DNA from 4 places in the Pseudoalteromonas sp. HL-AS2 genome. Region 4 is predicted to be linked to each of the others. Evidence: predicted binding sites of a transcription regulator. Region 4 holds the regulator's gene; each other region holds the start of a gene.
What was found. The regulator sigma-54, encoded in region 4, starts transcription at its own class of promoters, with help from an activator protein. The targets are predictions, from matches to a motif close to GTTGGCACGNNNNTNGNNT.
Positions count from the first base shown of each region.

Region 1 (7,658 bases), 390 kb from region 4:
TAATGGTTGATGATCGCTAAGGCGTAAATCGCGTTTAAACCACACTATGTTTATTTTCATATAATTTGTTTATTGCTTTAAATGGAGATAAAAATTAGTTTGTTATTTAGCTAAGTCAGCCAAGCCTATACGTAACTACTTTGAATTAAGATTTAGTTTTAATGTATTAAAGGGAAAAGTATGTTTTTAGATCTAACCGAAAACACCAGTCAAAATGTTTATTCTTACTTAGTAGGCGCAATAAGCCCTAGACCAATTGCATGGATAAGCACATTAAATAGTGAAGGTATTGCGAATATTGCGCCTTATTCATTTTTTACTGTGGCTAGCTGCAAACCACCTGTTTTAAGCGTTACACAAGTAAACCCAAGTGATAAAACGAATAAAGATACGCTCAGTAATTTAATGGCAACTAAAGAATGTGTGGTTAATATAGTTAGCCAAGAGCTAGTTGAAAAAATGAATCAAAGTTGTGCAAATTATCCTAGTGATATAAGTGAATTTGATGCAGCTAACATCGCCCAAGCTCCAAGTCTGTTAGTTAACGCGCCAAGTGTTGCCGGTTCAAAAGTACGGTTTGAATGTAAGTTACGCGAGGTTATTAGCATTTCCAATGAGCCTGGCGGCGGAAAAATGATGTTATTGGATGTAGTGGGTATTTGTATAAACGATAGCGTGATGAGTAATGGCTATATTGACCCTGAATTATTAAATGCAGTGGGCAAAATGGGCGGCGATTACTTTAGTACAACCAAAGATAAATTTGTGCTCAAAAGGCCACAATTGTAATTTTAATGTAGATTCTTCCTTAGTTTGTGCACATTGTTTGCACTTTTACTTGTTAACTTTGTTTTATTAAACGTTAATGTAAAGGTTCAAACATTGAAAACGCACTCTAAAACAAAAACCTCGAATGTAGCTAAGTTATTCGCATTAAGTGCACTTTGCATCGCTTTAAGCGCATGTAATAGCGATTCAACAAGTGCAACTATTGAAGGCGAAATAGTCAGCAATGCAGCTCCAACAGTTAATGCGGGTATTGATCAAATAGTTAATGCGGGTGATACCGTTTATTTAAACGCTACGGTTGAAGATGATGGTGAAGTATCGGTTAGCTGGTCGCAAACATCGGGCACAACCGTTAGTTTATCTTTAAGTACTGCAACGTCAACAGAGTTTGTAGCACCTGAGGTATTAACCGACGAAGCACTGATATTTGAACTCAGTGCAGATGATGGCACTAATGATGTTGTTATAGATAGTGTAACAATTACTGTGCGTGCATCATCAGATTATACTAGCAATACCAGTGCAAAGCTTGCTAGTTGGCTAATTAACAAGGATACAACTTCTACTTATATACAAAATAATGGTGCAGTGGTTGAAGATGTGCAATCAGTTGAAGTTGTTAGCGTTGCACAAGATGATGCTGACGTTGAATACATGTACGTGCAAACCACAGATATTCCAAAATATGACGTAACGCTTACACAAGAGCAAGTAGACGCGCTAAATAACCGCCCACGTGCAGCCACCGATTTTTATAACGGTGTAACCTCAGCAGCAGTAGGGCAAACAATCTCTTTTGGTGAAGACATAGGTTATAACAGCAGCACTGAAAATTGTAATGATACAGGCGGTGCAGGCTATTGGCCTCCAGGACCTGGTTGTCCGACTGAACAAGCTGTAGAAGCGTACTTTCCAATAACACCCACCGATTTACCTGACACCGAAACCTGTGAAACTGGCCTAGGTACAGTTGGTTTAATGGTTAATGGCACCAGCATATTTAATTGGGGCGATGGTATGAGCTACGGTAATAATGTTTGGTATACGTTAGCGCCAATTGCCGAACAATACGATGTGGATGTATGTGGCGGACACGCTGCTAACGGAGAATATCATCATCATTTTTACACGAGCTGCTTAGCTGATTTACTTGAAGATGATGGCGATGCGCATTCACCAATTTATGGTTTTGCAGCTGATGGCTACCCACTTTATGGCCCTTATGAAAGTAACGGGCAACTTGCATTAAGCGGTTGGGAAATGCGCGATTATGGTGCATCAACAAGCGAGGGCGGTTGTGGTACGCAAGGTGAGCGAAGCTGTACTTTAGTCAATCAATACGATATTAGCCAAGGTACACAAATAAGCGATACAGGCCCAGCTATTGGCGCAGAAGTAACAACACTTTCAGGTAATACATTAAATGCCGACGACGGTTATTATTTTGAAGATTATTACTACGCCCAAAAAACAGTAGCAGGTGCACAACTTGATGAGCATAACGGCCACGATACCAACGATGGTAAAGGTTATCACTACCACATAACACTTTCGTTAGACAGCGATGGTAAATTACAGCCTTCGTTCCCTTATCAAATTGGGCCACGTTTTAAAGGTCAATTAGCTGATAATTCAATTGGTCGCTGTGATACGGGCGAAACAATGGGTCCACCACCAAGAAGGTAAGGAGTAACTATGCGTTATTTTAAATACGCATTGATCCTAACTACTGCTGTGCTATTGAGCTTTAAGCTCTTTGCGCAGCAGGAAATGATGGATCATAGCCATATGCCTATTGCAGTACCAAACGCTGCACCCACACCGGCACTGAGCCTTAAGTTATTAAAAGATAGTATGTCGGGTTATAACTTAATTTTAGATACACAGCGTTATGATTTATCAGTGCCTCCTGAGGGCGCAATGAACATGCAACAAATGATGAGCGCGACAACAAACGAAAATACCGGTTTTTTACAAGGCCACGCTCATTTATATATTAATGGCGTTAAAATACAGCGAATTTACGGACATGCATTGCATTTACCTGCTAACTTATTTAAAAGTGGTATAAATACCGTATCGGTTACTTTAAATAATCATGGTCACATGTATTGGACCGCTCAGGGCAAAAAAATAGTTGCTACGTTGTATGTTAATGATCAAACCAAAGAGTTTATAACATACCGATTTGAAAGCTTTCCTAGCAAGGTTAAAAATACGCATTAATGAAAATTCATAATAAACTTTTTTTAATACTATTTAGTTTTACCTTTAGTGTTATTGCAGGGATAGTAATACTTATACAGTGGAGTATAGGGCAAGGCGTTATTGATTTTGTTAATGCAAAAGAGATAAAAGCATTAGAACCACTTACGCTACAACTTGCAAAGCAGTATCAAAAAACGCCCTCGTGGGAGTTAGTTATTGGCGGCGACAAAAACTTTAGAATGCTTATAGAATCGCAACTAGAAAACAGCCAGTTTTTATCTAAGTTACCAAAAAGCCCTGATCCAAGAGGGCGAATGATGCGCCGGCCACCACCATCCGAGCATATTGTTTTAGGCGCGCGCCGACCACCTCCTGAAAATATTGCTCATTATGCTTTGCTTGACGAAAATAAACAGCGAATAGTGGGCAGGTATTTAAGTAATTTAAACTATATGACTACAGCCATTACAGTGAATAATAAAGCGGTTGGTTATTTAGCTGTATCCAAAAGAGATAGCTTAGTTGATGGCTACGAACTTGATTTTTTACAGCAGCAAACAAACTACTTATGGTTTATTGCTTTAGCGGCGGTACTGCTTACATTACTGGTTACCTTTTTATTATCTCGGCATTTAGTTAGCCCAGTAAAACAAATAGCTAACGGTATGCACCGCTTAACGCAAGGCAATTACGAGACTAAGCTGACCCTAGATCGAAAAGACGAACTAGGGCAGTTAAGCGAGGATTTTAATACGCTTGCATTTACGCTCGCCAAAGACGAGCAAGTACGTAAACGCTGGCTTGCCAATATTTCTCATGAGCTTAGAACGCCAATGAGCATTTTGCTTGGTGAGCTTGAAGCTATGCTACTTGGCATACGCGAGCCAAATGCAAAAAATATAAACTCGGCCAACGACGAAGCCCTGCATTTAAAGCGCTTAATAGACGATTTGCATATGATCAATAGCGCAGAGTTAGGGGGCATGCATTACACTATGCAAGCTACTGATATGGCATTGTTATTAAATACTATTGAGCAAAAATATCAGGTTATACTTGAGCAACATAATATAAAGCTTTACCTATTAAATGCTGCAAAAAATATAACCGTTCAAGCAGATAAAACACGCCTTTTACAGTTATTCGATAATATTTTAATGAACGCAGTGCATTACGCACAATGCTCTACTATTTCATTAACGGCGAGTAATATAAGTATTAAAGGGCAAATGTATTTACAGCTTATTATTGAAGATAATGGCGTGGGGGTTGAGCCGTCGCATTTATCGCACTTATTTGAGTATTTATACCGAGTAGATAGTTCGCGAAATCGCCAAGAGGGCGGTTCGGGTTTGGGGTTATCTATTTGTCAGCACATAGTTAAAGGTCATAAAGGCGAGATTAAAGCTGAAAAATCTAGTTTAGGCGGTCTTGCTATCATTATTAAATTACCCTTATTTAAAGCTTAGAGGGCACTATGCAAGAGCAAATACTGATTGTAGAAGATGAGGTTAAGCTGGCTAACTTAATAAGCGATTTTTTAACAAGCCATCATTACATAACGCATCAAATACATCATGGTAATGAAGTACTACCTTGGCTTGAAATTAACAAGCCTAGTGTGATTTTGCTCGACATAATGCTACCTGGTCAAAGCGGAATTGAATTGTGTAAAGCAATTAGGCAGTTCTCTAATGTGCCTATCATTATGGTGTCGGCAAAGGTAGAGGAGATTGACCGATTACTTGGGCTTGAATTAGGAGCCGATGACTATATTTGTAAGCCTTTTAGTTATGCAGAGCTGGTGGCGCGTGTTAAAGCTATTTTAAGGCGCTTGAATAACGTTAAGCCAAAAACCAATGTTATGCAACTTGATGAAAGCACCTACAGTGTAAAATACAAAGCAGCAAGTATTGAGCTTACCAATGTTGAGTTTCAGTTATTTAAGCCCTTGTTTAACAACCCTAACCGTATTTATTCGCGCGATAGCTTAATGGATACTATGTACGCCGATCAACGTATTGTGAGCCAGCGTACTATTGATAGTCATATAAAAAAATTGCGTAAAAAGCTGGACGAATTAACCAAAACCGACAGCGTTATTCAATCGGTTTATGGTGTTGGTTATCGCTTTGTAAATCCACAGCAGTGTAATTAACAACAAAATATTTGATTAATTAGCAAATACGATGCGTTAACGTAAGTAATTAATAGCCACTTTAGCTATTTACTCGCATTAGCATTTTGCTATCATTTTAAATTTATGCATTAGCGATATACATTATTTTTACTTCCTCATTATTTGCACATTGTTTGCATTTTTATAGCGTAATCTTTCGTTATTAATTAAACAAAAGGTTACGAGCATGAAACACTTGTCATCACTTACAATTATTACACTATTGTCGGTTGCTTTTTCAGTAAATGTTGCAGCAAGAGGCAGCGATAGCAAACCACCTAAACCTGATTTCTCAAGCATGGATACCAATGGCGATGGCGTAATTAGCTATGCAGAGTTTAGCGCTAAAAAACCACCACACGGCGAAGACGCACAAACAATTTTTGACGAAATAGATTCAGATGGTAATGGCGAAATTAGTGAGCAAGAAGTAAATGATCATAAACCACCTCGTCGTAAGCGTTGAAAGGATACTGTAATGATTAATAATATTAGCAGTAATTCTGCAAGCCTGGTGCTGCAACAAAGTAGCCAAACCGCAAAGTTAACAACAGCACAAAGTGACTTTGTAAAACAAACACTCGCTGAATTCGATGCCGAAAATTTAACGGCAGAAAACGCGCTAAGTATTCAAGCTGCACTTAAAGAGCAAGGTATAGCGCCAACAAAAGAGTTGGCTGAGCTAATGGGCGAGTTGGAGTTTGACGCTAAAAGCATAGGTGATGATGCTCGACCTGAAGGTCAGCGCCCGCCACCACCGCCTAAAAATTCAATTGAGCAAGTAAATACTAAAGATGTAGTTAGTTATTTAGATGAGTTGTTAGCGCAGTATTCAAGCCAGTTAAATGACGAAGATAAAAGTTCTATTTTATCGGCGGTTCAAGAAAAGTTTGCTTTATCACAAGGTGATTCGATACTGAGTGTTAAAGCGTAATTATAAATAAGGCAACACCTAAACTAAAAAATCAGCTATTACAGCTGATTTTTTAGTTTATCAATAACAGCAAGGTTAAAAGTCACTACTACTGTGGCGCTCTGCTAGTTGCTCTTCTTCAGGTCCCCATGTGCGGTTAACGCGACGACCACGTTTTACGCCAGGGCGTTTTGAAACCTGTTTAGCCCAACGTACAACATGAGTGTATGAGGCAACATCTAAAAATTCAGCTGCATCATAAATGTCGCCAAGCACTAAAGAGCCATACCAAGGCCAAATTGCGATATCGGCAATTGAGTACTCATCTCCTGCCATGTATTCGTTTGCACTTAAATGGCGGTTTAGCACGTCAAGCTGGCGCTTGGTTTCCATGGTGAAACGATCAATAGGATATTGCATTTTAGTGGGTGCATAACTATAAAAGTGGCCAAAGCCACCACCTAAGTACGGCGCTGAGCCCATTTGCCAAAATAGCCAGTTACGACATTCAGTTTTAGCTTTTAAATCTTTAGGTATAAGCACATCAAACTTTTCTGCTAGGTATTGCAGTATAGAGCCCGATTCAAAAATACGCGTTGGCGGCGTGGTTGAATGATCCATTAACGCTGGAATTTTTGAATTTGGATTAATATCAACAAAGTCAGAACCAAACTGATCACCATCACCTATGCTGATTAAATATGCGTCGTATTCTGCATCGGTTAAGCCCAGCTCTAACAGCTCTTCAAACATAATAGCGGCTTTTTGACCATTTGGTGTAGCAAGCGAATAAAGCTGAAATGCGTGCTCGCCAATAGGTAAGGTTTTGTCATGAGTTGCGCCGGCGATGGGGCGATTAATGCTGGCAAATTTACCGCCACTCTCACTGTCCCATGTCCAAACTTTGGGTGGGGTGTATTGATTTTGATCACTCATAAAAATAACCTCTGTTTAAATGAAATACATATAAAAAAATATATGTATTAATAAATGTGGCCATTAAAATAAATTAAAGGCGAGTTTTTTGACTTTTAAGTTTGTCGGATTTTGCTAATTTATAGCCTAAAAACAATCCGCTCAATGCTCCAAATAAGTGGCTTTCAAACGAAATATGCAAGCGCTGTGGTAGTACACCCCAAACAAATCCGCTGTAAAGTAGGGCAACGACAACAGCAATAACAATGGATTTAAATGAACGTCTAATTACGCCATAGCAAAGTATAAAACCCCACAACCCATATATAACGCCACTTAAACCAACATGAATATTACTACGACCAAATGCCCATACTAAAAAACCACCTACTAATGCGGTAAAAATAAATACGTTATAAAAACGCTTAACGCTGTATTGGCAAATCAACCAACTTAAAACCATAAAAGGCAGCATGTTACTGGCAAAGTGCCACCAACTGCCATGTAAAAATGGCGCGCTCAGTATGCCAATTAAGCCATTAATGCTGCGCGGATAAATGCCAAAACCATTAAGATTAATGCCAGGTAAGCTATTAATTAGCTGTAAAAAAAAGCAAATTGTAACAATACTAAAAATAGCGAAGCGTTTGCTTG
Region 1 covers NZ_CP133571.1:2,277,532-2,285,189, reverse strand. The annotation lists gene RB215_RS10650 (deoxyribodipyrimidine photo-lyase) at 1-60, opposite strand, end outside; gene RB215_RS10645 (flavin reductase family protein) at 181-789, shown strand; gene RB215_RS10640 (YHYH protein) at 823-2,475, shown strand; gene RB215_RS10635 (hypothetical protein) at 2,485-3,015, shown strand; gene RB215_RS10630 (ATP-binding protein) at 3,015-4,466, shown strand; gene RB215_RS10625 (response regulator) at 4,475-5,155, shown strand; gene RB215_RS10620 (EF-hand domain-containing protein) at 5,364-5,642, shown strand; gene RB215_RS10615 (hypothetical protein) at 5,655-6,110, shown strand; gene yghU (glutathione-dependent disulfide-bond oxidoreductase) at 6,186-7,025, opposite strand; gene RB215_RS10605 (rhomboid family intramembrane serine protease) at 7,099-7,658, opposite strand, start outside.
Region 1: a site for sigma-54 is predicted at 5,298-5,316, ahead of RB215_RS10620 (EF-hand domain-containing protein). Genes of this name have one in related genera too.

Region 2 (7,658 bases), 1.2 Mb from region 4:
CCTTAGTTTCTTCGCGTAATAACAGTTGCTGCTCTATGGTTGCTAATGACGAGAGCGTTTGTTGCATTTTATTATTAAGTGCTTGCTGCTCTTTTTTAGCATTTATTTGTAGTGTTACTTGTTGTTTTTGTAGCCATAAATACTGTTTTATATCGTCTGGCCAATAGTAAGCTTGGTCAAGTTTAAGTAACTTACTCATTACCGTATTAGGATCGCTACTAGTGTTTAAACACATAAATTGAAAAAAGTTTTTTAGTTCTTTTTCGCCAACAAAATCTTTGTTATCTGGGGTTAACTTAAAACCACCACATTTATTAGCATGCCAGGCTATTACTTGCTCCGCAGGGGGATACATAGGATCGCTTTTAGGCCGAGGCTTTGGGCTTGGCTGGCTGTTTTTATCGCTCGTTACTTTAGTTTGAGTTTGCGCCACTGGGCTATCAACCACTTGCTGTTGGGGGTTATTAGTTTTGCACCCCGATAAAATGATGGCACTGCCACACACACATAAAATAGCCATTAAACGCGAGGTCATGCTAGTTAACTCCTTGATTTGTTATTATGGGAAGCGTAATTAAAAATCGACAACCTTGGGGTTCATTTTGCTCTATTAATAATTGTCCGTTTAATTGCTCTACTGACTCTTTAACAATAGTTAAGCCTAAGCCACTGCCTTGTAGCGTAACATTTTTGCTATGCTTACCTTGATAAAATGCGCTAAAAACATGTGCTTTTTCGTGCTCTTTAATTCCGCATCCCTCGTCGCTTATCGCCATTTTTAGCTTACTGTGCTCAAAGGTTAACGCTATAGATACTGCCTGCCCGTGTTGTGAAAACTTTAAGCCATTAGAAATTAATTGCACTAAAATCATTTCAATTAACTCCCCAGGTAACGCAAGCGCCTTATTAGGTAAGTTGTTATGCCAAATAAGGGTTTGCTCTCGGGCTGTTAGGCGGTGCTCAAAATGACTATTAATTTTATTAATTAAATGATTAAACTCAACCTCACTTACGCTGTCTTTACTAGTACGAATCGCGTTATAACTAAGTAGGCTGTCAATCATAGTACGAAGGCGCACCATAGACTGGCTAATAAGCTCAAGTACAGCGCGTTGCTCTTTAGTTATAGGGCCAACTATTTCATCGCTGAGCAAGTCGGTGCCCTCGACCATTGAGGCTAGAGGTGTTTTAAGTTCGTGGGTAACGTGGCGTAAAAAGGTGTCTTTTTGCTGCTCAAGTATATGTAACTGAGCTTGCACCCATTGTAATTTATTACCTAATTCAACTAGCTCTGCTGAGCCTTGCACGGCTATTTTTTGTTGCCAGTCACCTTGCCCTAATTTACCAATAATTTTAGTCAGGCTTTTTAAGCGGCCACTTATACGCCACAAAAAACCGCCTCCTACTAAGAGTGTTAGCGGAATTAGCGCCACTAGCCAGTTAATAAATGAAGTTTGTAACTGCGCTATTTCTTTTTGATTATTAGTAATTTGGGTTTCGCTTTTATCGCGTAACCATAAGGTAAGTTCGGCGAGTAAATCGCTAATAGGTAAAAACAAGGCTACCTGCTGTTGTTTTTGTTCAACAAGTCGAGTGTGTGCTAGTTGCAGAGTATTCGTTAAACGCTGCCATTGTGCGGTGTGACTTTTACTGGGCGCTATACGTGTAAGATCTTCAATACTTTGTAGCGATGCTTGCCACTTATCAACTATGAGCGTATCGAGTGACTCACTTTTTAGTACCCAATTTTGCCGAGTAGCGCGCTCTAAACTATTGAGTTCTTGTTTTAAAATATTAAACGATTTAGTTACTTGGTAGTTATTACTAACAATTTGCTGAGTTACAGCTAACTGCTTATTAAGCGCATTTAAAAATACAATAACCACTAACGATAAGGGTAATAACGACAGCAGCATACTCATTACAAACTGGCTAATTAAATTAGGGCGCCAATTAAGTATTGCTTTGTATTTTTCAGCCATCGCTGCTGGCATTGCATCCATCCTTTAGTAACTTTAAACAGCCTATTATTAAGCGTTTAAGTTATACACTAGCTGAATCAATTTATATATCTGTTATTCGTACTGCAAAGCCGCCTGTTGCCAAACAGCAACAACTCAACTCTTTGATTTATATTGCTTCTTTATTTATAAGCCAAATTTCGTTGCAAAAAACACACAGATACCTGTAAAACTTGCTTAACCTATAACACCAAAAACCATAAGTAACTGAATTTAAACGGTAAAAATAATTGGCATCGTTTTTGTAATAGTTAATCTAAGTTTATCTTATAAGGAAATGACCATGAGTAATCGCTTTTTAATTATTATGCCAATCGTTGCGCTAGGCTTTTTGAGCGCTAACGCGCTGGCAATGGATGTACAAGCTACTTTTAATGAACTTGATAAAGACAGTAACGGTACTCTCAGCGAAGCTGAAGCTGGTGAGGACGCCGTACTTCATGAAAACTTTTCACAAATAGATACTGATCAAAATGGTCAGCTGTCGCTAGATGAGTTTAAACAGTTTATTAAGTAACTAACCTAGTAACCAAAGGAGTTTTTTATGAAACAGCTTATAGCCGCATTTTCGTTACTGTTTTTAGTTATTAGTGCTACTGCCCTGGCTTCATCGTTTAATGCTCGTTTTGCTTTTTTAGATAAAAATATGGATGGAAAAATATCTATTACCGAAGCCAAAAAAGATAAAGAAGTAATGAAACAGTTTTCTGATTTAGATGTAAATAACGATGAAATGATCTCTAAAAAAGAGTTTGAGGCGTTTAAGCCTTAAGTTTAAATTCAAGTTTGGTCTTGTAAAATTAACTAAAAGTATTTGCTATAACCCCTGAGGGAGTGTGTAAATGGATTTAATGTTGGGCGTTAAATTATGGCAAGTACTTTATTTTATTACGAATGACATTAAAATGAGCTTTGCGAAGGAGCACCATGAAGATACGCGCTTGTTTAGTTAGTTGCTTATTATTACTAAGCTTTAATTCATTAGCACTTGATGTAAAGCAACGTTTTGATCACCTTGATACAGATCAAAGCGGCTATTTAATTCACCATGAGCTTGAGGCTCAACCGCACTTACTAAACAACTTTAGCAAATGGGATAAAAACCAAGATAATAAAATTTCATTGGTTGAATTTAAAAATTATCTTACGAATAACCTCTACTGAGTAATTTATGAAAAATATAAGCTATATAGCGCTCGTTGCGCTTAGTATTTGTAGCACACCAAGCTTTGCCAGCAGCAATAACATTGCCAAGCAATTTGAAAAATTTGATCGTAACCAAAACGGCTTATTAAGCCGAGCAGAAACAGCCAGTGACCCTGCCCTATGGTCTCGTTTTGCAAGTTACGATAAAGACAAAGACGGCCACCTTTCTTTAAGCGAATTTACACTTTATGCAAGTCAGTAATTAATTTACCAATAAATTAACTGGCTTACTCTGCACAAATAACAATCCAACCACCTCAAGTGGTTGGTATTATAAAAGTGAGTTTGTTATGTTAAAGCCATTAACAATAAAAATAAGCTCACTATGCCACTCAAAAAAATAATCAAACCTTTGCTACTCGCTTGCCTTTGCGCAGGCTCAAGCCTTGCGATTGCGCAAACTAAAGTTATTTACAACGCCAACGGCTACACACCTTTGTACAAAGGTGAAGTGCAGCAGTTTTCTACTTTAGTTATAAAAAACGGTAAAGTAGTTAAACTTGGCGGCGATACGCTAAAAAATAGCTTTCCTGATGCAAAGCTTATTGATGCTCATGGCAATACGCTATTACCGGGTTTAATTGACGCACACGGTCACATTATTGGTTTAGGTAATAACCTGTCACAATTAGATTTACGCGGTGCGCTTTCTATTGATGAAGTTACTAATAAACTCAAGGTATTTGCAAATAACAAACAAGGTTGGATTATTGGCCGTGGCTGGAATCAAGAGCTGTGGCAAAAAAAGCAGTTTCCTACCGCTGCCGATTTAGACAAAGTAGTGAGCGATCGCCCTATTGTACTATCGAGAATTGATGGCCACGCTATTTGGGTAAATAGCAAAGCCCTAGAGCTTGCGGGTATTACTGCAAACACCCAATCGCCAGAAGGCGGCGAAATTATTAAAGACGAATTTGGCAATCCTACTGGTATATTTGTAGATAAAGCAGAATCGTTAATTAAACAATTTATGCCAAAACCATCAAAACAAACTCTTAGTGACTCTTTAGATGCTGCCGGTAATCATTTATTAAGTTTAGGGATTACCTCAACCCATGATGCGGGTATAGATAAAACCACTTGGGAATTATACAAAGAACGCGGTGAACTAGGCAATTTACCACTGCGTATTGTGGCAATGCTCAGTGGCGCGAGTCCTGATTTAAAAACCATGTTAAAAGCAGGTCGATACCAAGATGCCAACGACTTTATGTCTATTCGCAGCGTTAAGGTTTATGCTGATGGCGCATTAGGTTCGCGTGGCGCGGCGCTAATTGAGGATTATGCCGACAGAAAAAACCACCATGGCTTAATGCTCGAAACCCAGCAAAAACTAGAAGAGCTATTTACGCTTAGTTTTAAAAGCGGTTTTAGTGCCAACACCCATGCAATTGGTGACAAAGCTAACCACATCGTACTAGATGCTTATAAAAATGTATTTAAAACAACCGGCGGAATTTTACTACGTAACCGTATGGAGCATGCACAAATAGTAACGCTTGATGATATTAAGCGCTTTAAAACATTAAAAATTATTCCTTCAATGCAACCAGTGCATGCCACCTCTGATATGCACATGGCAGAGCAACGCTTAAGCGAAAAGCAATTAGCGGGTGCTTATGCATGGCAAACCTTTTTAAAACAAGGGTCAGTGATTGCAGCAGGATCTGACTACCCAATAGAATTGGCAAATCCTTTTGATGGCTTGTATGCAACAATTACTCGTATGGATCACAACCAACAACCAACCCAGGGCTGGCGTGCTAGCGAAGTATTAAGCCGTGAAGACGCACTGCGTGCTTTTACCCTAGGCGGCGCTTATGCAGCGCATCAAGAGTTTAAAGTGGGTAGTTTAGAGCAAGGAAAGTGGGCCGACTTTATTTTAATAGATAAAGATTATTTTAAAGCCCCGGTTGATGAACTATATAAAATAAACGTATTACAAACATGGATTGCAGGCAAACTTCGTTACGAAAAAGAGGCTGTGACTGCGCAATAAACTGAATACAAACTGAAAATAACAAATTAATGATAAAATTTAATTAAAGTAATCAAAAAGTGTGTCGATAAAGTGGGGTATTTAAAAATCCCCTTATGTTTCAGGAAGAAAACATGTTATCTAAAAAAATATCTCTTACTTTATCGGCACTTTTTACCCTTTCACTTTCAGCTTGTTCTAGTCACCCTGTTTACAATGGTCACGCTCCTCATAATGACTATTCTCATAACAAAAGGCACGTTCAAAATGACTCGCCTCGCGTGAGTAACTGGCAGTTTCCAGAAAAAAATTACCGCCCAATAAATAGCAGTAAATTACTTAGTAATTACACCGAACAATTAGCCATGAAGCTAATTGAAAATATGAATTACATAAATAGTAATACCCCTATTGCCATTACTTCTTTTGTAAATTTAGATGATAACCTACAAACAACTAATATTTTTGGTAACCATTTAGCTGAGAGCTTTATTACTGAACTACAAGAGTTTGGATTATCTGTTGTAGATTACAAACACACAGGTACTGTACATGTAACCCCAAATGGCGACTTTTCATTTAGTCGTAATGGTCGAGAAATTAAAGGCTACCCGCATATTGAATACACTTTGACTGGCACACTTACTTATACCAATCGCGGTGTTATTGTAAACGCACGTATTATTGGCGCTAAGTCAAAGGTAGTGGTGTCTTCGGCTAAAGGATTTGTGCCTAGTTTTGTGGTTGAGTCGTTATATCCCACTCGCCGCGTTGACGGCATAGCGCTTGACGCAATCTTATAAAAACCAAAAAGGATTAGCTTAGGCTAATCCTTTTTAGGCTCTGGCTGTTTATTACGGTATAATTTAATAATATGATACGCGTTTACAAACGCGAGTAAGCCGTTAGTAAAGGCAACGGGTACTGCACCAATAGCTAAGCCATAAATAGTAAAGGCGATACACCCAAATAAATTATACCAACGCAGCTTTACCACGTCGGTCATTGTTAACGATGCAACCAGTAAAGCAGATGCTATATAACCTAAATATTCCCAACTCAATTGTTCTCTCCTAGGCTTTAGGTTAGCATTGCATATTAAACTTTAGTACATTGAATCTGTACAGCAACGTAACAGCTAAATAAAAGTTAACCTATAAATGGCTTAAAACTCTGTTGGTTATCAGCAGCTATACTGCTCAAATAATTAGTCCAACAGTGCCAGCCCATTATATTAGCAGCACCTGATATGTTAATTAATTTAACATAATTTCTTAGAGCTTTGATGCTATCGCCATTAAGGTGCAATAAATAGGACAATTGTCCGAAGAGTATGATTGATGTTTCAATACCATTTTTCCAGTTATCTTGTTGAACAACTACTTACCTTTGCCGGTAGTAGTTATCAGCAATCAAAAAAAGAAATATTAATACAACAAGACCAGCCTTTAACTAAGTTGGTACTTGTGCGCAGCGGAACTGTGTCGTTTAGTTACGATGTAGGTAACGGACGACGCCTGCTGCTTGGTCAACTCGATTGCAATAACACCCTCATTGGTGAAATAGAAGCGCTCAATAATAACCCCTGTATTTATACAGTAACCTGTTTTAGCGATGTAACTTATAATTTAATTGAGTTAAAGCATTGGCGTGCGTTATTACTTGAAAAACCTGAGCTGAGTTTATACACAGCACAAACTATAGCGGCTAAATTTCAAGAAAATCAAAAAATAAACCTAGATAAATTATTACTGCCACTGAGCTATAACATAGCTAAAGACTGCCTACTAAGAGCCGAGAACAACAACCCTACACTGCTGCGTGCATACCCTACGGTAAATGCCGAAGCAGAACGTTTTGCAACCACTGAGCGCGCTTACAGGCGCGTTGTAACAGAACTCGTAGAAAAAAGCTTAGTACAAAGAAGTACCCAAGGTTTATTAGCAGTAGATATACCGCGCCTAAGCCAATATGTAGATAGCTTTGCGCAATTGTAATTTATTACATCAGGTTACATAGGTTGAAACGTTAAGTTTTATCCATAAAAAAAGGCCTTAATGGCCTTTTTTTTATTTATGCAGGTTGATTATTTTTCTAGCAAAATGTCATGTATTTTTGCTAGGTCTGATTTGCCAGCAATAATTTCATCCGGTGTTAAACCCGATAACTCATGCGGAAACACTAGCCATTCTTCAGACTCATGAATATAGTAATCTGGCTTCATGTCTACTTTAGAGTTTTTAGGCTTGTAGTAAGGGCATGCAATACGAATATCGCGCGGTAAGTTTAAACGCATTAGCTCTGAAAGCTTTTCTTTTAATGCAAAAATACTGCGGCCAGAGTCAAACACATCATCAACAATGAGTAATGAGTCACCTGCATTAGCATTTTCTACAATGTAGTGTAAACCGTGTACTTTTATCTCTTTAGATTGCTTTCCAATGCCATAATAA
Region 2 covers NZ_CP133571.1:670,829-678,486, reverse strand. The annotation lists gene RB215_RS03230 (hypothetical protein) at 1-535, opposite strand, end outside; gene RB215_RS03225 (HAMP domain-containing sensor histidine kinase) at 537-1,994, opposite strand; gene RB215_RS03220 (EF-hand domain-containing protein) at 2,305-2,538, shown strand; gene RB215_RS03215 (hypothetical protein) at 2,566-2,793, shown strand; gene RB215_RS03210 (hypothetical protein) at 2,949-3,185, shown strand; gene RB215_RS03205 (EF-hand domain-containing protein) at 3,193-3,429, shown strand; gene RB215_RS03200 (amidohydrolase) at 3,553-5,226, shown strand; gene RB215_RS03195 (FlgO family outer membrane protein) at 5,340-6,008, shown strand; gene RB215_RS03190 (YgjV family protein) at 6,032-6,268, opposite strand; gene RB215_RS03185 (Crp/Fnr family transcriptional regulator) at 6,546-7,202, shown strand; gene RB215_RS03180 (phosphoribosyltransferase) at 7,292-7,658, opposite strand, start outside.
Region 2: a site for sigma-54 is predicted at 2,251-2,269, ahead of RB215_RS03220 (EF-hand domain-containing protein). Genes of this name have one in related genera too.

Region 3 (7,658 bases), 1.1 Mb from region 4:
ACCGGCTAAAGGTGCGTTAAGTGTTTCGCCTGATGCAACCGAAGCAGACTGAGGAATATGTTCTGAGTCTTTTAATGTAACTTCTTTAAGCTCGCCGCCTTGAGCTACAACAACGTCGTAAACTTTACCGTCTACTTTTACGCTGTATTGCTCAGCTTTAACGCTGTTGTTATTTGAAGCTGATTTAGAGGGAGCTTTATTGCTTTTATCTTCAACACAAGGAACTGGCTCAAATGCATCTGGGTTGTTACGGTTTTTAATAAACTTCAAACCAACCTGTGGGAATAATGCATACGTTAGTACGTCATCAATTTGCTCATCAGCAAGAGTTAAACCTTGCTCTTGTACTTCTTTTAATAATTCAGCCTCAAGCGTTGCAAGCTCAGGTGCAATATTATCTGCAGGACGACAAGTAATTACCTCTGCTCCATCAAGCACACGCTCTTGTAGCTCTTTATTCATGGGTGCTGGTGTTAGGCCATATTCACCTTTTAATACGCCAGCTGTTTCTTTAGTAATTGTTTTATAGCGCTCACCCGTTAGTACATTAAGTACCGCTTGAGTGCCTACGATTTGCGACGTTGGTGTAACAAGCGGTAAAAAGCCTAAATCTTCTCGTACACGTGGGATCTCAAGTAAAACTTCATTAAGCTTATCTGCTGCGCCTTGCTCTTTAAGCTGGTTTTCCATGTTAGTTAACATGCCACCAGGTACTTGCGCGAGTAAAATACGGCCATCAACCCCTTTTAAGCTACCTTCAAATGCCGCGTATTTTTTACGTACATCTCTAAAGTAAGCAGCAATTTCTTCAAGGTGATTTAAATCAAGCTCAGTATCACGCTCAGTCCCTTCAACTATCGATACAATAGTTTCAGTTGCGGTGTGTCCGTAAGTCATACTCATAGATGAAATTGCGGTATCGAGCATATCAATGCCTGCATCAATCGCTTTTTGATAAGTCGCAGTACTTAAACCTGTTGTGGCGTGGCACTGCATTGCAATTGGAATAGATACAGTTTCTTTTAGTGCTTTAATTAGTTTTTCAGCATCGTACGGCTTTAATAAACCCGCCATATCTTTAATACAAATTGAATGACAGCCTAAATCTTCCAACTGCTTAGCTAGCGTTAACCACATATCAAGCGTATGAACAGGGCTTACTGTATAAGAAATAGTCCCTTGGGCATGTGCGCCTACTTTTATAGCCGCTTTAATTGCCGTTTCAAGATTACGTACATCGTTCATTGCATCAAATATACGAAATACATCAACGCCATTTTTATGGGCACGCTCTACAAATTTTTCTACTACATCGTCAGCATAATGGCGGTAACCTAATAAATTTTGACCGCGTAATAGCATTTGCTGTTTAGTATTTGGCATCGCTTTTTTTAGTGCGCGAATACGCTCCCAAGGATCTTCACCTAAATAACGAATACACGAATCAAACGTAGCTCCACCCCACGACTCAATAGACCAATAACCTGCATCATCAAGCTTTTTTGCAATCGGTAGCATATCGTCAAGGCGCATACGAGTTGCTAACAATGATTGATGCGCATCACGTAGTACCAGTTCTGTTAATTTTAATTTAGCCATTTAAGTGCTCCTTTAATTATTGTTTGTTTTGTACTGAGCAATGGCAGCACTAATTGCGGCGATGTGCTCATTAGGCACACCTTGTGATTTAAAAGACGGTGTTCTGGCAGGCATTGCAAGCTCAGGCTCTGCAAAGCGAGATACCAGCTTAGACATAACCGTAACGCAGGTAATTAATAATGACAGAAACACAAACACCCCCACCATACCGGTTAGCATTAAGTTGCTTGCTGTTGTAAGTAAAGCAGCGATATCCATTTTCCTCTCCTATAAAACTTATACCGAAATCAAAATAAAAAATCATTTTACGTAAATAATTATTCACCGAATAATAACAAAAAACAGTGTTTTGTCTATAGCCTGTAAATTGGTAAAACCAATTTAAACAAAACTAACATGCTATTAATTAACTTAACACTACAAAAAGGACTAGATACGCGCTATTACATAGATAATAAAAATAGTGAATATAAATAAAAGTTATATAGGCGACCTAAAAACCGTTAATAATGCACTTAAAGTAAAGCGTTAACAGTTCTATTAGCATAAAGTAATTTCACCACTGGCAATTGGTCTTACCAAATATATTTGTTAATTATTCAACCATTTAAATAGCCGCTGTTATTAAGCCCGCTATGCTCGCAAGTCTCGAACTGCAATTTAATAGCTCTTAAACTCCATTCTAAAAATCAATATGCGCTAACTTCTCTTATAAAAAACTAACATCCATAATCACTTGTATCAGTATGAATAAATTACATAGCAAAGCGTAAAACTTACCATTGAGTGCACGCTGAAATAACACAAACAAAAGCAAACCATTGATTTAAAAGCAAAAAAAACAATGGCACGTAACTCGCATCATATCCATTGAGCAAATTTGATAAACCAAGGAGAATACAATGTTACGCTGGACAATCACTTTTTTAGTAATTGCTTTAATTGCTGCAGTGTTAGGTTTTGGTGGTATAGCAGGCGCCGCAGCGGGTATTGCAAAAATTATATTTTTTATATTTTTAATACTTTTAGTTATATCTTTAGTATCGGGTGCCCTACGTGGCAAAAAGCCCTAGGTAACAAACTAAAGTTTTAAACTAATTAAAAATCATTTAAATCAAAATTTACAAGGAATTACATTATGAATTCGACAACTTTAAGAGCAGCACTAATTGGCCTATTCGCAAGTTTATTTATTATGGGCTGTGAAGATAACCACGCAGAAGATGCTGGTGAACGTATTGACGAAGCAGTAACTGATGTGCAAAACAAAGTTGAAGATGCATGTGAAGAAGTAAAAGAAGGTGTAAATGCAGAAGAAACTAACTGTTAATTCTTCTAATTTATTAAAAAAACGGCTCTAAAATGAGCCGTTTTTTTATGTGTGTAATAAAATAATATCTAAATTAAAGGTTGGATCTGATAAATAATAAACGCCAATATCTTTATCTATTATGCAGTTATTTATTATATAACTGCGCATTTACTGGTTAGCTTGTTAAAATGCATATAACTATGTTTTAAGAACTTCTATATGACACTTACAACAACCTACACGCTTGATAAGCCTTATTTTTATGAGTGCTTTGACGAATCAGTTGCGCATAGCAAGCGCGCGCAACCAAAATACTTTTTATTGGCGCTATTAGTAGCACTCGGTTTATTTGGAATTTATGGTTTAGACGATCATTACCTAGGATCTTTTCTGATCATGGTTGCGGTACTCGAATGTATTGCCTTTTATTATCGCCGTCCTTGGTGGGTTACTAGACAAATGCTAAGCAAAGCCTCGGGTTCTGAGGTCACCCTTACCTTTGACGAAGAAGGGATTAAATCGAGTAACTTTTATAAAAACACCCAACTTCTGTGGTCAGATATTAACGAAGTTATAACCACAGAGCGCGGCATACTATTAAAAAACAAAAAAGGTATGCAGTATATATCCAAGCACATATTAACTGCCGAAACACTTAATTTTATACACAAAAAAGCCACTCAGTGAGTGGCTTTTGGCAATAACTCAGTATGTAACTAAGTTATATACATTGCTGATTAAGCATTGCCAGGTTCAGGGTTAGACTTTTCAGCTTGAATACGCATGTAAATCTCTTCACGATGCACTGAAACGTCTTTTGGTGCGTTAACACCGATTCGAACTTGATTCCCTTTAACACCTAGAACAGTAACGGTTACTTCGTCACCGATCATTAGGGTTTCACCTACTCTACGAGTTAGTATTAGCATTCTTTTGCTCCCTTGTTCCAATAAAATTATAAGATTCCGCTAAAACATTTTAATGAAAATTAGACTAAAAAGTAAGTAAAACCTATCAATCTATTCATTTTCTGTTAAAAATATCTTATGTAATGCACGAACAGCCAACTCTAGGTATTTTTCATCTATTAAAACCGATATTTTAATTTCTGATGTAGACACTAAAATAACATTAATATTTTCTGCAGCTAATGCATCAAAAAATAAACTAGCAACACCCGAATGTGACTTCATACCCATACCAACAGCAGACACTTTAGCCACTGTTGTTAACCCAAAAATATTTTGTGCTGTTAACTGAGCTTGCTGCTCTGTTAAAACGTCTAATGCGTGTAAATAATCATTTGTGTGTACAGTAAAAGCATAGTCTACTTTGTCAACATTATGATTAACTTGATTAATCATATCTATTTCGATGCCATTATCTGCAAAAAGTTTCAAAATCTTTGCAAGATATTGTGTACCACTAAGTACACCCTCTACATTTATTAAACATTCATCACGATTAAACGCAATACCCGAAACGACATTACCAGGCATATCGCTCTCCTCAAAACTAATCAATGTACCAGCATCAGGGTAAAAACTTGATAGCACCCTAAGTGGCACATTGTGCTTTCCTGCCGCTTCAACTGAACGAATATGCAATACTTTAGCCCCTAAACTTGCTAACTCTAGCATTTCAGCAAAGGTAACTTGGCTCATTCGTCGTGCATTAGGTTCAACACGAGGGTCTGTAGTATATACGCCGTTAACGTCGGTATAGATCTGACATTCGTCAGCTTTTATTGCTCCAGCAATTTCAACCGCCGAAGTATCGGTACCGCCACGCCCTAATGTAGTTACATTTCCTTCAATATCACGGCCCTGAAAACCCGCAATAATTGCAATACGGTTATGCTCAAGCTCATGTTTTAAACGCGTTGCAGCTACATCTGTAATACGGGCTTTGCCAAACATATTATCGGTTAAAATATTAACCTGATCGGCTAATAAACTCACAGCAGAATGACCGCGTTTAATAATAGCCATAGCTAATAAAGCCACCGAAACCTGCTCGCCGGTGCTAATTAATACGTCAAGTTCACGGCTACTTGGCCGAGTATCTATTTGTTTGGCGAGATTAATTAAGCGGTTGGTTTCTCCCGACATAGCCGAGAGCACTACAACCACTTGATGGCCTTGTTGTTTAGTTTTAACAACAAGGTCGGCAACCGCTTCAATTCGCTCTATTGAACCAACTGAAGTGCCACCGAACTTTTGAACAATAAGTGCCACTTAAGCTTGTGTTTTCTCAGTAAACCAAGCTGTTACACTGTCTAATGCTGCAGTTAGGTTTTCTGGCTCAGAGCCACCCGCTTGTGCCATATCTGGACGGCCGCCACCTTTACCACCTACTTGGCTGGCCATATGGTTAACTAGCTCACCGGCTTTAACTCTACCGGTTAAATCTTTAGTTACACCTGCAATTAAGCTCACTTTATCATCGCTTGCAACACCTAGTGCAATAACACCCGAGCCAATTTTGTTTTTAAGATCATCAACCATACCACGTAACGCTTTTGACTCAGTGCCCTTAACGTTGGCTATTAATAGCTTAATACCGTTAATTTCTACTACTGAATCAAGTAATGAGGCACCCGCAGCACTTGCTAGCTTATCGTTAAGTTGCGCAATTTGTTTTTCTAGCTGTTTTGATTTATCAAGCAACGCAGTTACTTTTTCAAGTACTGACGCGCTGTCGGCTTTAACTACAGCAGCTACATCATTTAGCTTTTGCTCTTGCTCACTCACGTAGGCAATCGCGTCAGCGCCGGTTACCGCTTCAATACGACGAACACCCGCAGCAATACCGCTTTCAGATACTATTTTGAATAAACCAATATCACCTGCGCGTTCAACATGTGTACCACCACAAAGCTCAATAGAGTAGTCCCCAATAGTAACTACACGTACTTCGTCATCGTATTTTTCGCCAAATAACGCCATTGCACCTTTTGCTTTAGCGTCATCTATTGCCATAAGCTCGGTACTTAACGCAAAGTTACAACGAATTTCATCGTTTACTACACGTTCAATTTCGCGTAATTCTTCTTTGGTAACAGCTTCAAAATGTGAAAAGTCAAAACGCAAACGCTCTGCTTGAACTAGCGAGCCTTTTTGACCTACATGTTCGCCTAATAATTGGCGCAGTGTTTCGTGTAATATATGCGTAGCAGTATGGTTTTTCTTGATGCGTTCGCGGCGTGCGTCATCAATTGTTGCTTCTACTTTATCGTTAAGACCAATACGGCCTTGTACTATACCGTGGTGTGCAAATGCATTACCTAATTTAGTCGTGTTAGTTACTGTAAACTCGCCACCAGCAACGCTAATTACACCTGTATCACCAACTTGGCCGCCCGACTCTGCATAAAATGGCGTACGGTCTAGTATTACAATGCCTTTTTGGCCATCTTCTAGTAATGAAACCGACTCACTGCCAGCAAACACTTCAACCACAGTCGCACTATGGCTAGTGGTGGTGTAACCTTTGTAAGTTGTTTGTTTGTCTGACTTTAATTGATCGTTATAATCGGCACCAAATTTACCGGCCTGCTGCGCTGTTTTACGCTGCACCGCCATGCACTCTTCAAAGCCTTTATTATCAATCGTCATTTGACGCTCACGCGCCACATCTGCAGTTAAATCCGCAGGAAAGCCATAAGTATCGTAAAGTTTAAATACTAAGTCGCCAGGAATTACATCACCTTTAAGGTCGCTTAAGCTTTCTTCTAAAATAGCTAAACCACGCTCTAGCGTTTTACCAAACTGCTCTTCTTCAATGCGTAATACTTTTTCAATAATTTCTTGCTGCTTTGCAAGCTCTGGGTACGCTTGGCCCATTTGCTCAATAAGTGCAGCTACTAATTTATAGAAAAAGGCACCTTGTGCACCTAACTTATTACCATGGCGAACAGCACGGCGAATAATACGACGTAGTACATAACCACGGCCTTCGTTAGATGGCATAACCCCGTCAGAGATTAAAAATGCACACGAACGAATATGATCCGCCACTACGCGTAGTGATTTGTCGTCCATGTCTTGTGCGTTAGTAACACTTGCAGCAGCGGCAATTAAGCCTTTAAATAAGTCAATTTCATAGTTTGAATGAACGCCTTGTAAAATAGCAGCAATACGCTCAAGCCCCATACCTGTATCAACCGATTGCTTAGGTAGTGGCAGCATAGTTCCGTCGTTTTGACGGTTGTACTGCATAAATACTAGGTTCCAAATTTCGATAAAGCGATCGCCATCTTCCTCAGGTGATCCAGGAGGACCGCCCCAAATATGCTCGCCATGGTCGTAAAATATTTCAGAACACGGGCCACACGGACCGGTATCACCCATTGACCAAAAGTTATCTGCAGTGGCAATTCTAATAATGCGATCTGCAGGTAAGCCTATATCGTTAGACCAGTAGTTAAACGCTTCTTCATCGTCATGGTAAATAGTAACTAACAGTTTTTCTTTAGGTAGCTTTACTTCCTCTGTTAAAAACTGCCACGCAAATTTAATCGCGTCTTGCTTGAAGTAATCACCAAAACTAAAGTTACCTAACATTTCAAAAAATGTATGGTGACGCGCAGTATAACCAACGTTTTCTAAATCGTTATGCTTACCGCCAGCACGTACACAGCGCTGCGAGCTAGTCGCACGCGTATAAGGGCGGCTTTCTGCGCCTAAAAATACATCTTTAAATTGCACCATACCGGCATTGTTAAATAACAAAGTGGCATCGTTAC
Region 3 covers NZ_CP133571.1:584,320-591,977, reverse strand. The annotation lists gene oadA (sodium-extruding oxaloacetate decarboxylase subunit alpha) at 1-1,599, opposite strand, end outside; gene RB215_RS02820 (OadG family protein) at 1,612-1,857, opposite strand; gene RB215_RS02815 (DUF1328 family protein) at 2,502-2,672, shown strand; gene RB215_RS02810 (hypothetical protein) at 2,738-2,929, shown strand; gene RB215_RS02805 (YcxB family protein) at 3,131-3,598, shown strand; gene csrA (carbon storage regulator CsrA) at 3,649-3,840, opposite strand; gene RB215_RS02795 (aspartate kinase) at 3,931-5,148, opposite strand; gene alaS (alanine--tRNA ligase) at 5,149-7,658, opposite strand, start outside.
Region 3: a site for sigma-54 is predicted at 2,443-2,461, ahead of RB215_RS02815 (DUF1328 family protein). Genes of this name have one in related genera too.

Region 4 (7,658 bases):
TCTATTTTTAGAAAGCTCACTGTGTATCAAAATTTAATGGCTATTTTAGAAACGCGTAAGCAACTAAATAAACAAGCCAGGGAAGAAACCCTAAATAGTTTATTGGACGAATTTAGCCTGCAACATATTCGCGACAGCTTAGGTATGGCGCTATCTGGTGGTGAACGTCGCCGCGTAGAAATAGCACGTGCTTTAGCTGCAGATCCTAAATTTATATTGCTTGATGAGCCCTTTGCTGGCGTGGATCCCATTTCAGTACTCGATATTAAAAAAATTATAGAACACCTTAAAAATCGTGGTATTGGCGTACTAATTACCGACCACAATGTAAGGGAAACCCTTGATGTTTGTGAAAAAGCCTACATTGTTTCTCATGGGGAGCTAATTGCATCTGGTACTCCTGAATTTGTATTAAACGATAAAACAGTACGTGATGTTTATTTAGGCGAGCAGTTCAAACTGTAATATTTATGTTATTACTATAAGCATCTGCTAAGATTAATCATATCAATTTATAAGGATTGTTAGAGATAAATGAGGCAATCATTACAGCTGCGCATGGGCCAGCAACTTACAATGACTCCGCAACTGCAACAGGCTATTCGCTTATTGCAGCTTAGTACCTTGGATCTCCAGCAAGAAATACAAGAAGCACTTGATAGCAACCCATTACTTGAAGTTGATGAACAAGATTACACGGAAGAATCAGCAGGTAAAAACGAGCAAAAAGCAGATGACATTACTGTTAGCGCCTCTGCTGACGACACCCCAAGCGAGTATGAGCAAGATAGCGGTGAAGCACTAAATAAAGACACCATAAGCGACGACATGGCCATGGATGTATCATGGGATGAATATATGAGCGCAGCGCCTGCCTCTTCATCAGGGCCAATGCCTGAAGATGAATCTATTTATCAAGGTGCATCAACCGAAACCCTGCATGAATACTTAATGTGGCAATTACAGCTCACCCCTTTTAGCCCTACCGACGAAGCTATTGCCATAGCTATCGTTGAAGCCGTAGATGACTCTGGTATTTTAACCCTCAGTTGCGAAGACCTTTTAGCAAGCTTTAATCAAGAAAGTGATGACGAACACGAAGTAGAACTAGATGAAATAGAAGCAGTGCTAAAGCGCATTCAATTATTTGATCCTGTTGGTATTGCAGCTCGCAGCTTGCAAGAATGCTTATGCATTCAATTAAATCAATTTGATAAAGACACCCCTTATATTAACGAAACAAAAATGGTGTTAACTGATCATATCGATTTACTCGCTGCTCGCGACTATCGTACGTTAATGAAAAAAACTAAGCTCAAAGAAGAAGAGCTTAAAGAAATAATGACACTTATTCATACGCTTAACCCTAAGCCTGCGGATACTATTGTCAGAGAAGAGTCTGAATACGTTATACCTGACGTGTCTGTTAAAAAAATAAAAGGCCGCTGGGTGGTAGAGCTAAACCCAGATAGCATGCCAAAAATACGTGTTAACAGCCAATATGCGGCTATGTCTCGTACAGTAAAATCCAGCGGTGACAGCCAATTTATTCGCTCGCACTTACAAGAAGCTAAATGGTTTATTAAAAGCCTAGAAAGTAGAAACGAAACCCTCCTGAAAGTAACTAATTGTATTGTTAAGCAGCAACAAGCGTTTTTTGAACATGGCCCAGAAGCCATGAAACCTATGGTTTTAAACGATGTTGCCGAAATAGTTGAAATGCACGAGTCGACTATTTCACGGGTCACTACGCAAAAATATATGCACACTCCACGTGGCATTTTTGAGCTTAAGTACTTTTTTTCAAGCCATGTAAGCACCGAAAATGGTGGCGAATGTTCATCAACTGCCATACGTGCCTTGATTAAAAAGTTGATAGCTGCAGAAAACTTAGCCAAACCATTGAGTGATAGCAAGATTGCAGATATATTGGCTGAGCAAGGAATTAAAGTAGCTAGACGGACAATTGCAAAATATCGCGAATCTCTGGCTATTCCCCCGTCGAATCAACGTAAAAGCTTGATTTAAGACGTACAACAAAGAGGAAAATGCTGATGCAACTAAACTTAACTGGTCGTCATGTAGACATTACAGACTCATTAAGAGACTATGTAAATAATAAATTTGCAAAGCTGCAAAGACACTCAGATCACATAACTAATGTGCATGTTATTCTCGATGTAGAAAAATTAAGTCAAAAAGCTGAAGCAACAATTTTTGTAAGTGGCGCTGAGCTATTTGCATCGACCGAACACCAAGATATGTACGCTGCCATTGACTCGTTGATTGACAAACTCGATCGTCAAGTAATTAAACACAAAGAGAAGTTTGCTCGACACTAACACTATGAAATTAAGCTCACTTATATGCCAGGACTGCAGCAAAGCTGTGGTCCTTTTTAATAGTAAAAAAAGAATTTTAGAATTCATCAGTGAACTCGCGCATAAAAAAATGCCGTATTTACCTCAGCAAGATATTCTCACTGCTTTATTGGCAAGAGAAAAGCTAGGTAGTACCGGTATTGGCCGAGGAATAGCAATTCCACATGGCCGTATGAGCGGGGCACAAGAGCCTCTTGCCTTAATTTTAATAAGCGAAACCGCTATTAATTTTGATGCAATTGATAATCGTCCAGTTGATATTTTTGTTGCGCTTATAGTGCCCGATGGCGATAACCAGCAGCACTTGAAAACACTAGCCACAATAGCTGATAAACTAAACGATAAAGAGTTTTGTAAGCAATTGCGTGCGGCAAAGTCTGATGAAGCGTTATACCAAGTTATTTTGGATCAATCCTAGTTACTAATAAAGGGGTGGTAAATGGAATTAATTATTATAAGTGGCCGATCAGGTTCTGGTAAGTCAGTTGCTTTACGTGTTGTAGAAGATTTAGGTTACTATTGTGTAGATAATATTCCGGTAAATTTGCTGCCTTCATTAGTGCGCAGTGTCTCTGATAACTACGATAAAATAGCCGTTAGTATAGACGTGCGTAACCTGCCTAAAGATCAGCAGCAGTTTAACGATATTCTTGAGTACTTGCCCGACTTTGCTAAACCAACGTTATTTTATTTAGATAGCGACGATCAAACGTTAATCCGCCGTTATTCAGAAACGCGTCGTTTGCACCCGCTTTCGATTGATTCGCTACCGCTAGATTTAGCAATAAAAAAGGAAAAAGAATTACTCGATGTACTCGTAACGCGGGCTGATCATGTCATTGATACAACCGATTTAAGTGTGCATCAACTTGCTGAATCTATGCGTGAAACCATACTCGGTAAAAAAGACAAACAGCTTATCATTACCTTTGAGTCGTTTGGCTTTAAGCATGGTATTCCCAAAGGTGCTGATTATGTTTTTGATGCGCGTTTTTTACCAAACCCACACTGGGAACCGGAGCTCAAGCCTTTAACTGGATTAGATCAACCAGTAAAAGATTATTTAGCTAGTCATAGTATTGTGCAAAAATTTACTTGGCAAATTCAAACCTTTGTACAAACGTGGTTACCACACCTAGAGCGTAATAATCGCAGTTATTTAACCATTGCTATTGGTTGTACTGGTGGTCAGCACCGCTCAGTTTATTTAGCGCAAACAATTGGTGAAAGCTTTGCTATGTCTCACCCTAATGTAAAAATTCGCCATCGCGAGCAAGAAAAATAATTCAATTTAAATAATCATCTGTTCAGCTTAAGTAGAGTATCTTATGCGCTTAGAAAATACATTTTTAATAAAAAACAAGCTAGGCCTGCATGCTAGAGCTGCTACCGTATTAGCACAATTAGCGGTACAATTTGACGCATCTATTACCTTATTTCAAGATGAAAAAGAAGCCGCTGGCGATAGCGTACTGGCTTTAATGTTACTAGAAAGCAGCCAAGGTAAAGAAGTAAAAGTAGTGTGCGAAGGACCCGATGCAGAGCATGCTTTACATGCCGTTGGCCAATTAATAGCGCAGCGCTTTAACGAACAAGAATAGTAGGCACTTTATTTAAACCAAGTAAACGAGCTAAAATATAGGGTTAGTGAAACCTTAAGCTAGTTTGGCTAAAAAAAGTAAGATAAACTGAACGAAGTTAATGACTAACTTCTTCCCTAACGTTATAAAAATAAATTAAGGACGCCAATGCCCGAAACTTTCGAACAAGACTACCCACTACAACAATTACAACAAGTGACCAAGTCACTCAATAGTGGTCAGTTTGTTCAAGTTAGGCGCATGCTGGCAAAAACAGCTCCTTGTGATACCGCACTTTTACTAGAATCATCACCACATAAAGTTCGCCGCCTGCTCTGGCAATTAGTTGATCCAGATGTACAAGGTGATGTCCTTGAAGAACTCTCTGAAGATGTACGTTTAGGCATTATTGCCCAAATGGAACCTAAGCACATTGCTGCTGCCACTGAAGACATGGGCCACGATGACTTAGGTGAAGTACTGCGAAGCCTGCCTGACACGGTTTATAAAGACGTGGTTAGCGCCATGGACATTCAAGATAGAGAACGTGCTACGCAAGCACTCTCCTATCAGGAACGCTCTGCTGGCGCGCTGATGAACACAGATACAGTAACCATTCGCCCTGATGTAACCCTAGATGTGGTACTGCGTTACATTCGCTTGCGCGGCGAACTCCCAGAAGGTACCGACGACCTTTACGTTGTCGATAAGCATAACTGTTTTTTAGGCGCTTTATCGTTAAGTACCTTACTAACTAATTCGCCCGAAAAAATTGTTCATGACCTAATGGATGAAGACTGTGAGTCTATTCCTATTTCGATGGATGAAAGCGAAGTGGCGCAATTATTTGAACGTCATAACTGGATATCAGCCCCAGTAGTTGACGACAATGCCCAACTACTTGGCCGTGTTACTATCGATGACATCGTTGATGTAATACGCGAAGACGCAGAACATCACTTATTAGGTTTAGCGGGTCTTGATGATGAAGAAGATACCTTTGCACCGGTTTTAAAAAGCTCAAAAAAACGCTCTGTTTGGCTAGGTGTTAACTTATTAACGGCTCTGGCAGCTGCTTTTGTTGCCAGCTTTTTTGAAGGTACTTTAGCAATACTGCCTATTTTAGCCGTGCTTAACGGCATTGTCCCTTCGATGGGTGGGGTGGCCGGTAGCCAGTCATTAACCTTGGTTATTCGTGGTATAGCAGTAGGTCATATTAACCAAACTAACCAACGCTTTGTAATGATAAAAGAACTCGCCATTGGTGCATTAAACGGTATTTTATGGGCTGTTTTAATTGCCAGTGTTATTGCCCTATGGCAATGGGACTTAATGCTTGGCGCGGTACTGGCGTTTGCAATGTTTATGAACTTAGTTGTTGCGGGTGTGGCGGGTGCGTGTATTCCTATAATACTTAAACGTATGAAAATAGACCCTGCACTTGCTGGCAGTGTAATACTCACTACAGTAACCGATATAGTAGGTATCTTTGCCTTTTTAGGCACCGCAACTTGGTTGCTGGTTTAATCAGTAAACCAGCGCGCATTACTGTGTAAATACGCGCTGGTTAAAAGTAACTTTTACGCAATATAATTTAACCAGCGTTCAGGTTATCAGGTTATCTAGTCTTCTTTATTGATTGTAGAGCCATCGACTCCTTCTTGCTTTGACGATTGTGTATTTACTTTATTACTTATTATTGCATCGAGGTTTTCGCCACCTTTAACCCCAAAATCTAAACTGCGCATTGGGAATGGAATACGAATATCAGCCTCATTTAGTGCTTGCTGTACTGCCACAACACCTTTGTGGCGTACTGTCATAAAGTCTGGCTCACCAGGGTATTTAATCCAAAACCACAATAATAAATTAATACTACTGTCGCCAAAACTCTCTGCGTATACGGCCGTTTCATCTTGGCGTATTACAAACTCAAATTGATTAATTTTATCCACAATAACGTTTGCGGCTTTTTCTATGTCTTCTGTTAATGAAATTCTTACCGGCACTTCTATGCGTCTAACGCCTAGCGTGCTGTAGTTTCGCAATACATTTCTAAATAGTATTTTATTAGGCACTAGTATTTGCTGCCCATAAAAGCTCTCTATTAGTGTATTACGCAGGTTTATTGAATGCACAGAGCCAAACACATCATCAGTTTTTATTACATCACCTGGTTTAAATGGCTTACGAATACCCATAGCAATACCTGCTATTAAGTTTTCGGTCATATCTTGAAATGCAAAACCAATCGCTAAACCAACAATACCGGCACCAGCTAGTAATGACGTTACCGTGCCTTTTAAGCCCATAAAATCCAGTGCTATAAACACTCCTACACTTAATATCAGCACTTTAAATATAGAAGCCATTAAATCAGCTATCTGTTTTGAATCGAGGGAGCGGCGTAATAAATTTTTCATTAAGTTACCGGCAAAGCGAGCCAGCATAGAAAATAGAATGACAATAATAACTGCCACAATAAAATTAGGAATATGGCTTATAACGACATCAAACCACCCTCCGAGCTTTTCTTCGATAAGTTTTTCGGCGTCGCTAATTGAGGGAATACTAAACATGTAACTTGCACCTATTGATTTATAATGTGATTAGAATCAATCTTGAATTCGCATATCAATTGCAAGTATAGCGCCAGTATTAAAAAAGCCATGCTGTGCATGGCTTTTATAGATTAGGTAAAGGTTTAAGTTTTAGCTTTGTTCATCGCGTAAAAATACTGGCTCAAGCTCTTTCACACTTGCTTCGGCGCTAAAGTAATAACCCGCTACTGTAAACTCTTTAAGCTGGCTTAGCTGAGTTACTTTATTTTCGATGAGGTAACGCGCCATCATGCCTCGTGCTTTTTTAGCGTAAAAACTAATTACTTTATATTGACCATTTTTACAGTCTTTAAAGTGTGGAGTAATTATTTGTGCATTAAGGGCTTTTTTATCAACCGCTTTAAAGTACTCGTTTGAAGCAAGGTTAACTAAGTATTGGGCGTCCTCGGCTTTTAATACCTCGTTAAGTTTATTGGCAATTACACTGCCCCAAAACTCATACAGGTTTTTACCACGGCTGTTTTCAAGCTTGGTGCCCATTTCAAGGCGATACGCTTGCATTAAATCAAGCGGCTTTAAAAGCCCATATAAGCCCGATAGTATGCGTAGGTGGCTTTGTGCGTAATCAAGCTGATTAGCCGTTAGCGTGCTAGCATCTAAACCACCATATACATCGCCATTAAAGGCCAGTACCGCTTGTTTAGCGTTTTCTGTGGTAAATGGCTGTGCCCACTCACTAAAGCGAGCAGCGTTAAGCCCTGAGAGCTTATCGCTAATTTTCATCAGGCTGCCAATTTGCGCAGGGGTTAGTTCACGGCATACTTGCATCAGTGCTTCGCTGTGCTCAAGTAATTCCGGTTGAGTGAACTTATCGGTTGCAGGTGGCGTGGTGTAATCAAGATTTTTTGCAGGTGAAATAACAGTGATCATAGTTAGCTATTGACTTGTAATTTATTTAATGTCAATTTCAACATTAAATGAAACGAAAAGCACGTTTTGTTTAATATTAAACAGACTGATCCTACCTTAATAATTCATACATAACCGTTTTTATATTGATAAGGACATAAGACCTATCAAGCATTACTTCGCTGTTGCAGTATGGTGTAATATTAAAGTAGTTTAGATTTTCTTTT
Region 4 covers NZ_CP133571.1:2,664,905-2,672,562, forward strand. The annotation lists gene lptB (LPS export ABC transporter ATP-binding protein) at 1-465, shown strand, start outside; gene RB215_RS12430 (RNA polymerase factor sigma-54) at 535-2,028, shown strand; gene hpf (ribosome hibernation promoting factor) at 2,055-2,342, shown strand; gene ptsN (PTS IIA-like nitrogen regulatory protein PtsN) at 2,347-2,799, shown strand; gene rapZ (RNase adapter RapZ) at 2,821-3,666, shown strand; gene RB215_RS12450 (HPr family phosphocarrier protein) at 3,710-3,982, shown strand; gene mgtE (magnesium transporter) at 4,130-5,488, shown strand; gene RB215_RS12460 (mechanosensitive ion channel family protein) at 5,584-6,540, opposite strand; gene yaaA (peroxide stress protein YaaA) at 6,673-7,452, opposite strand.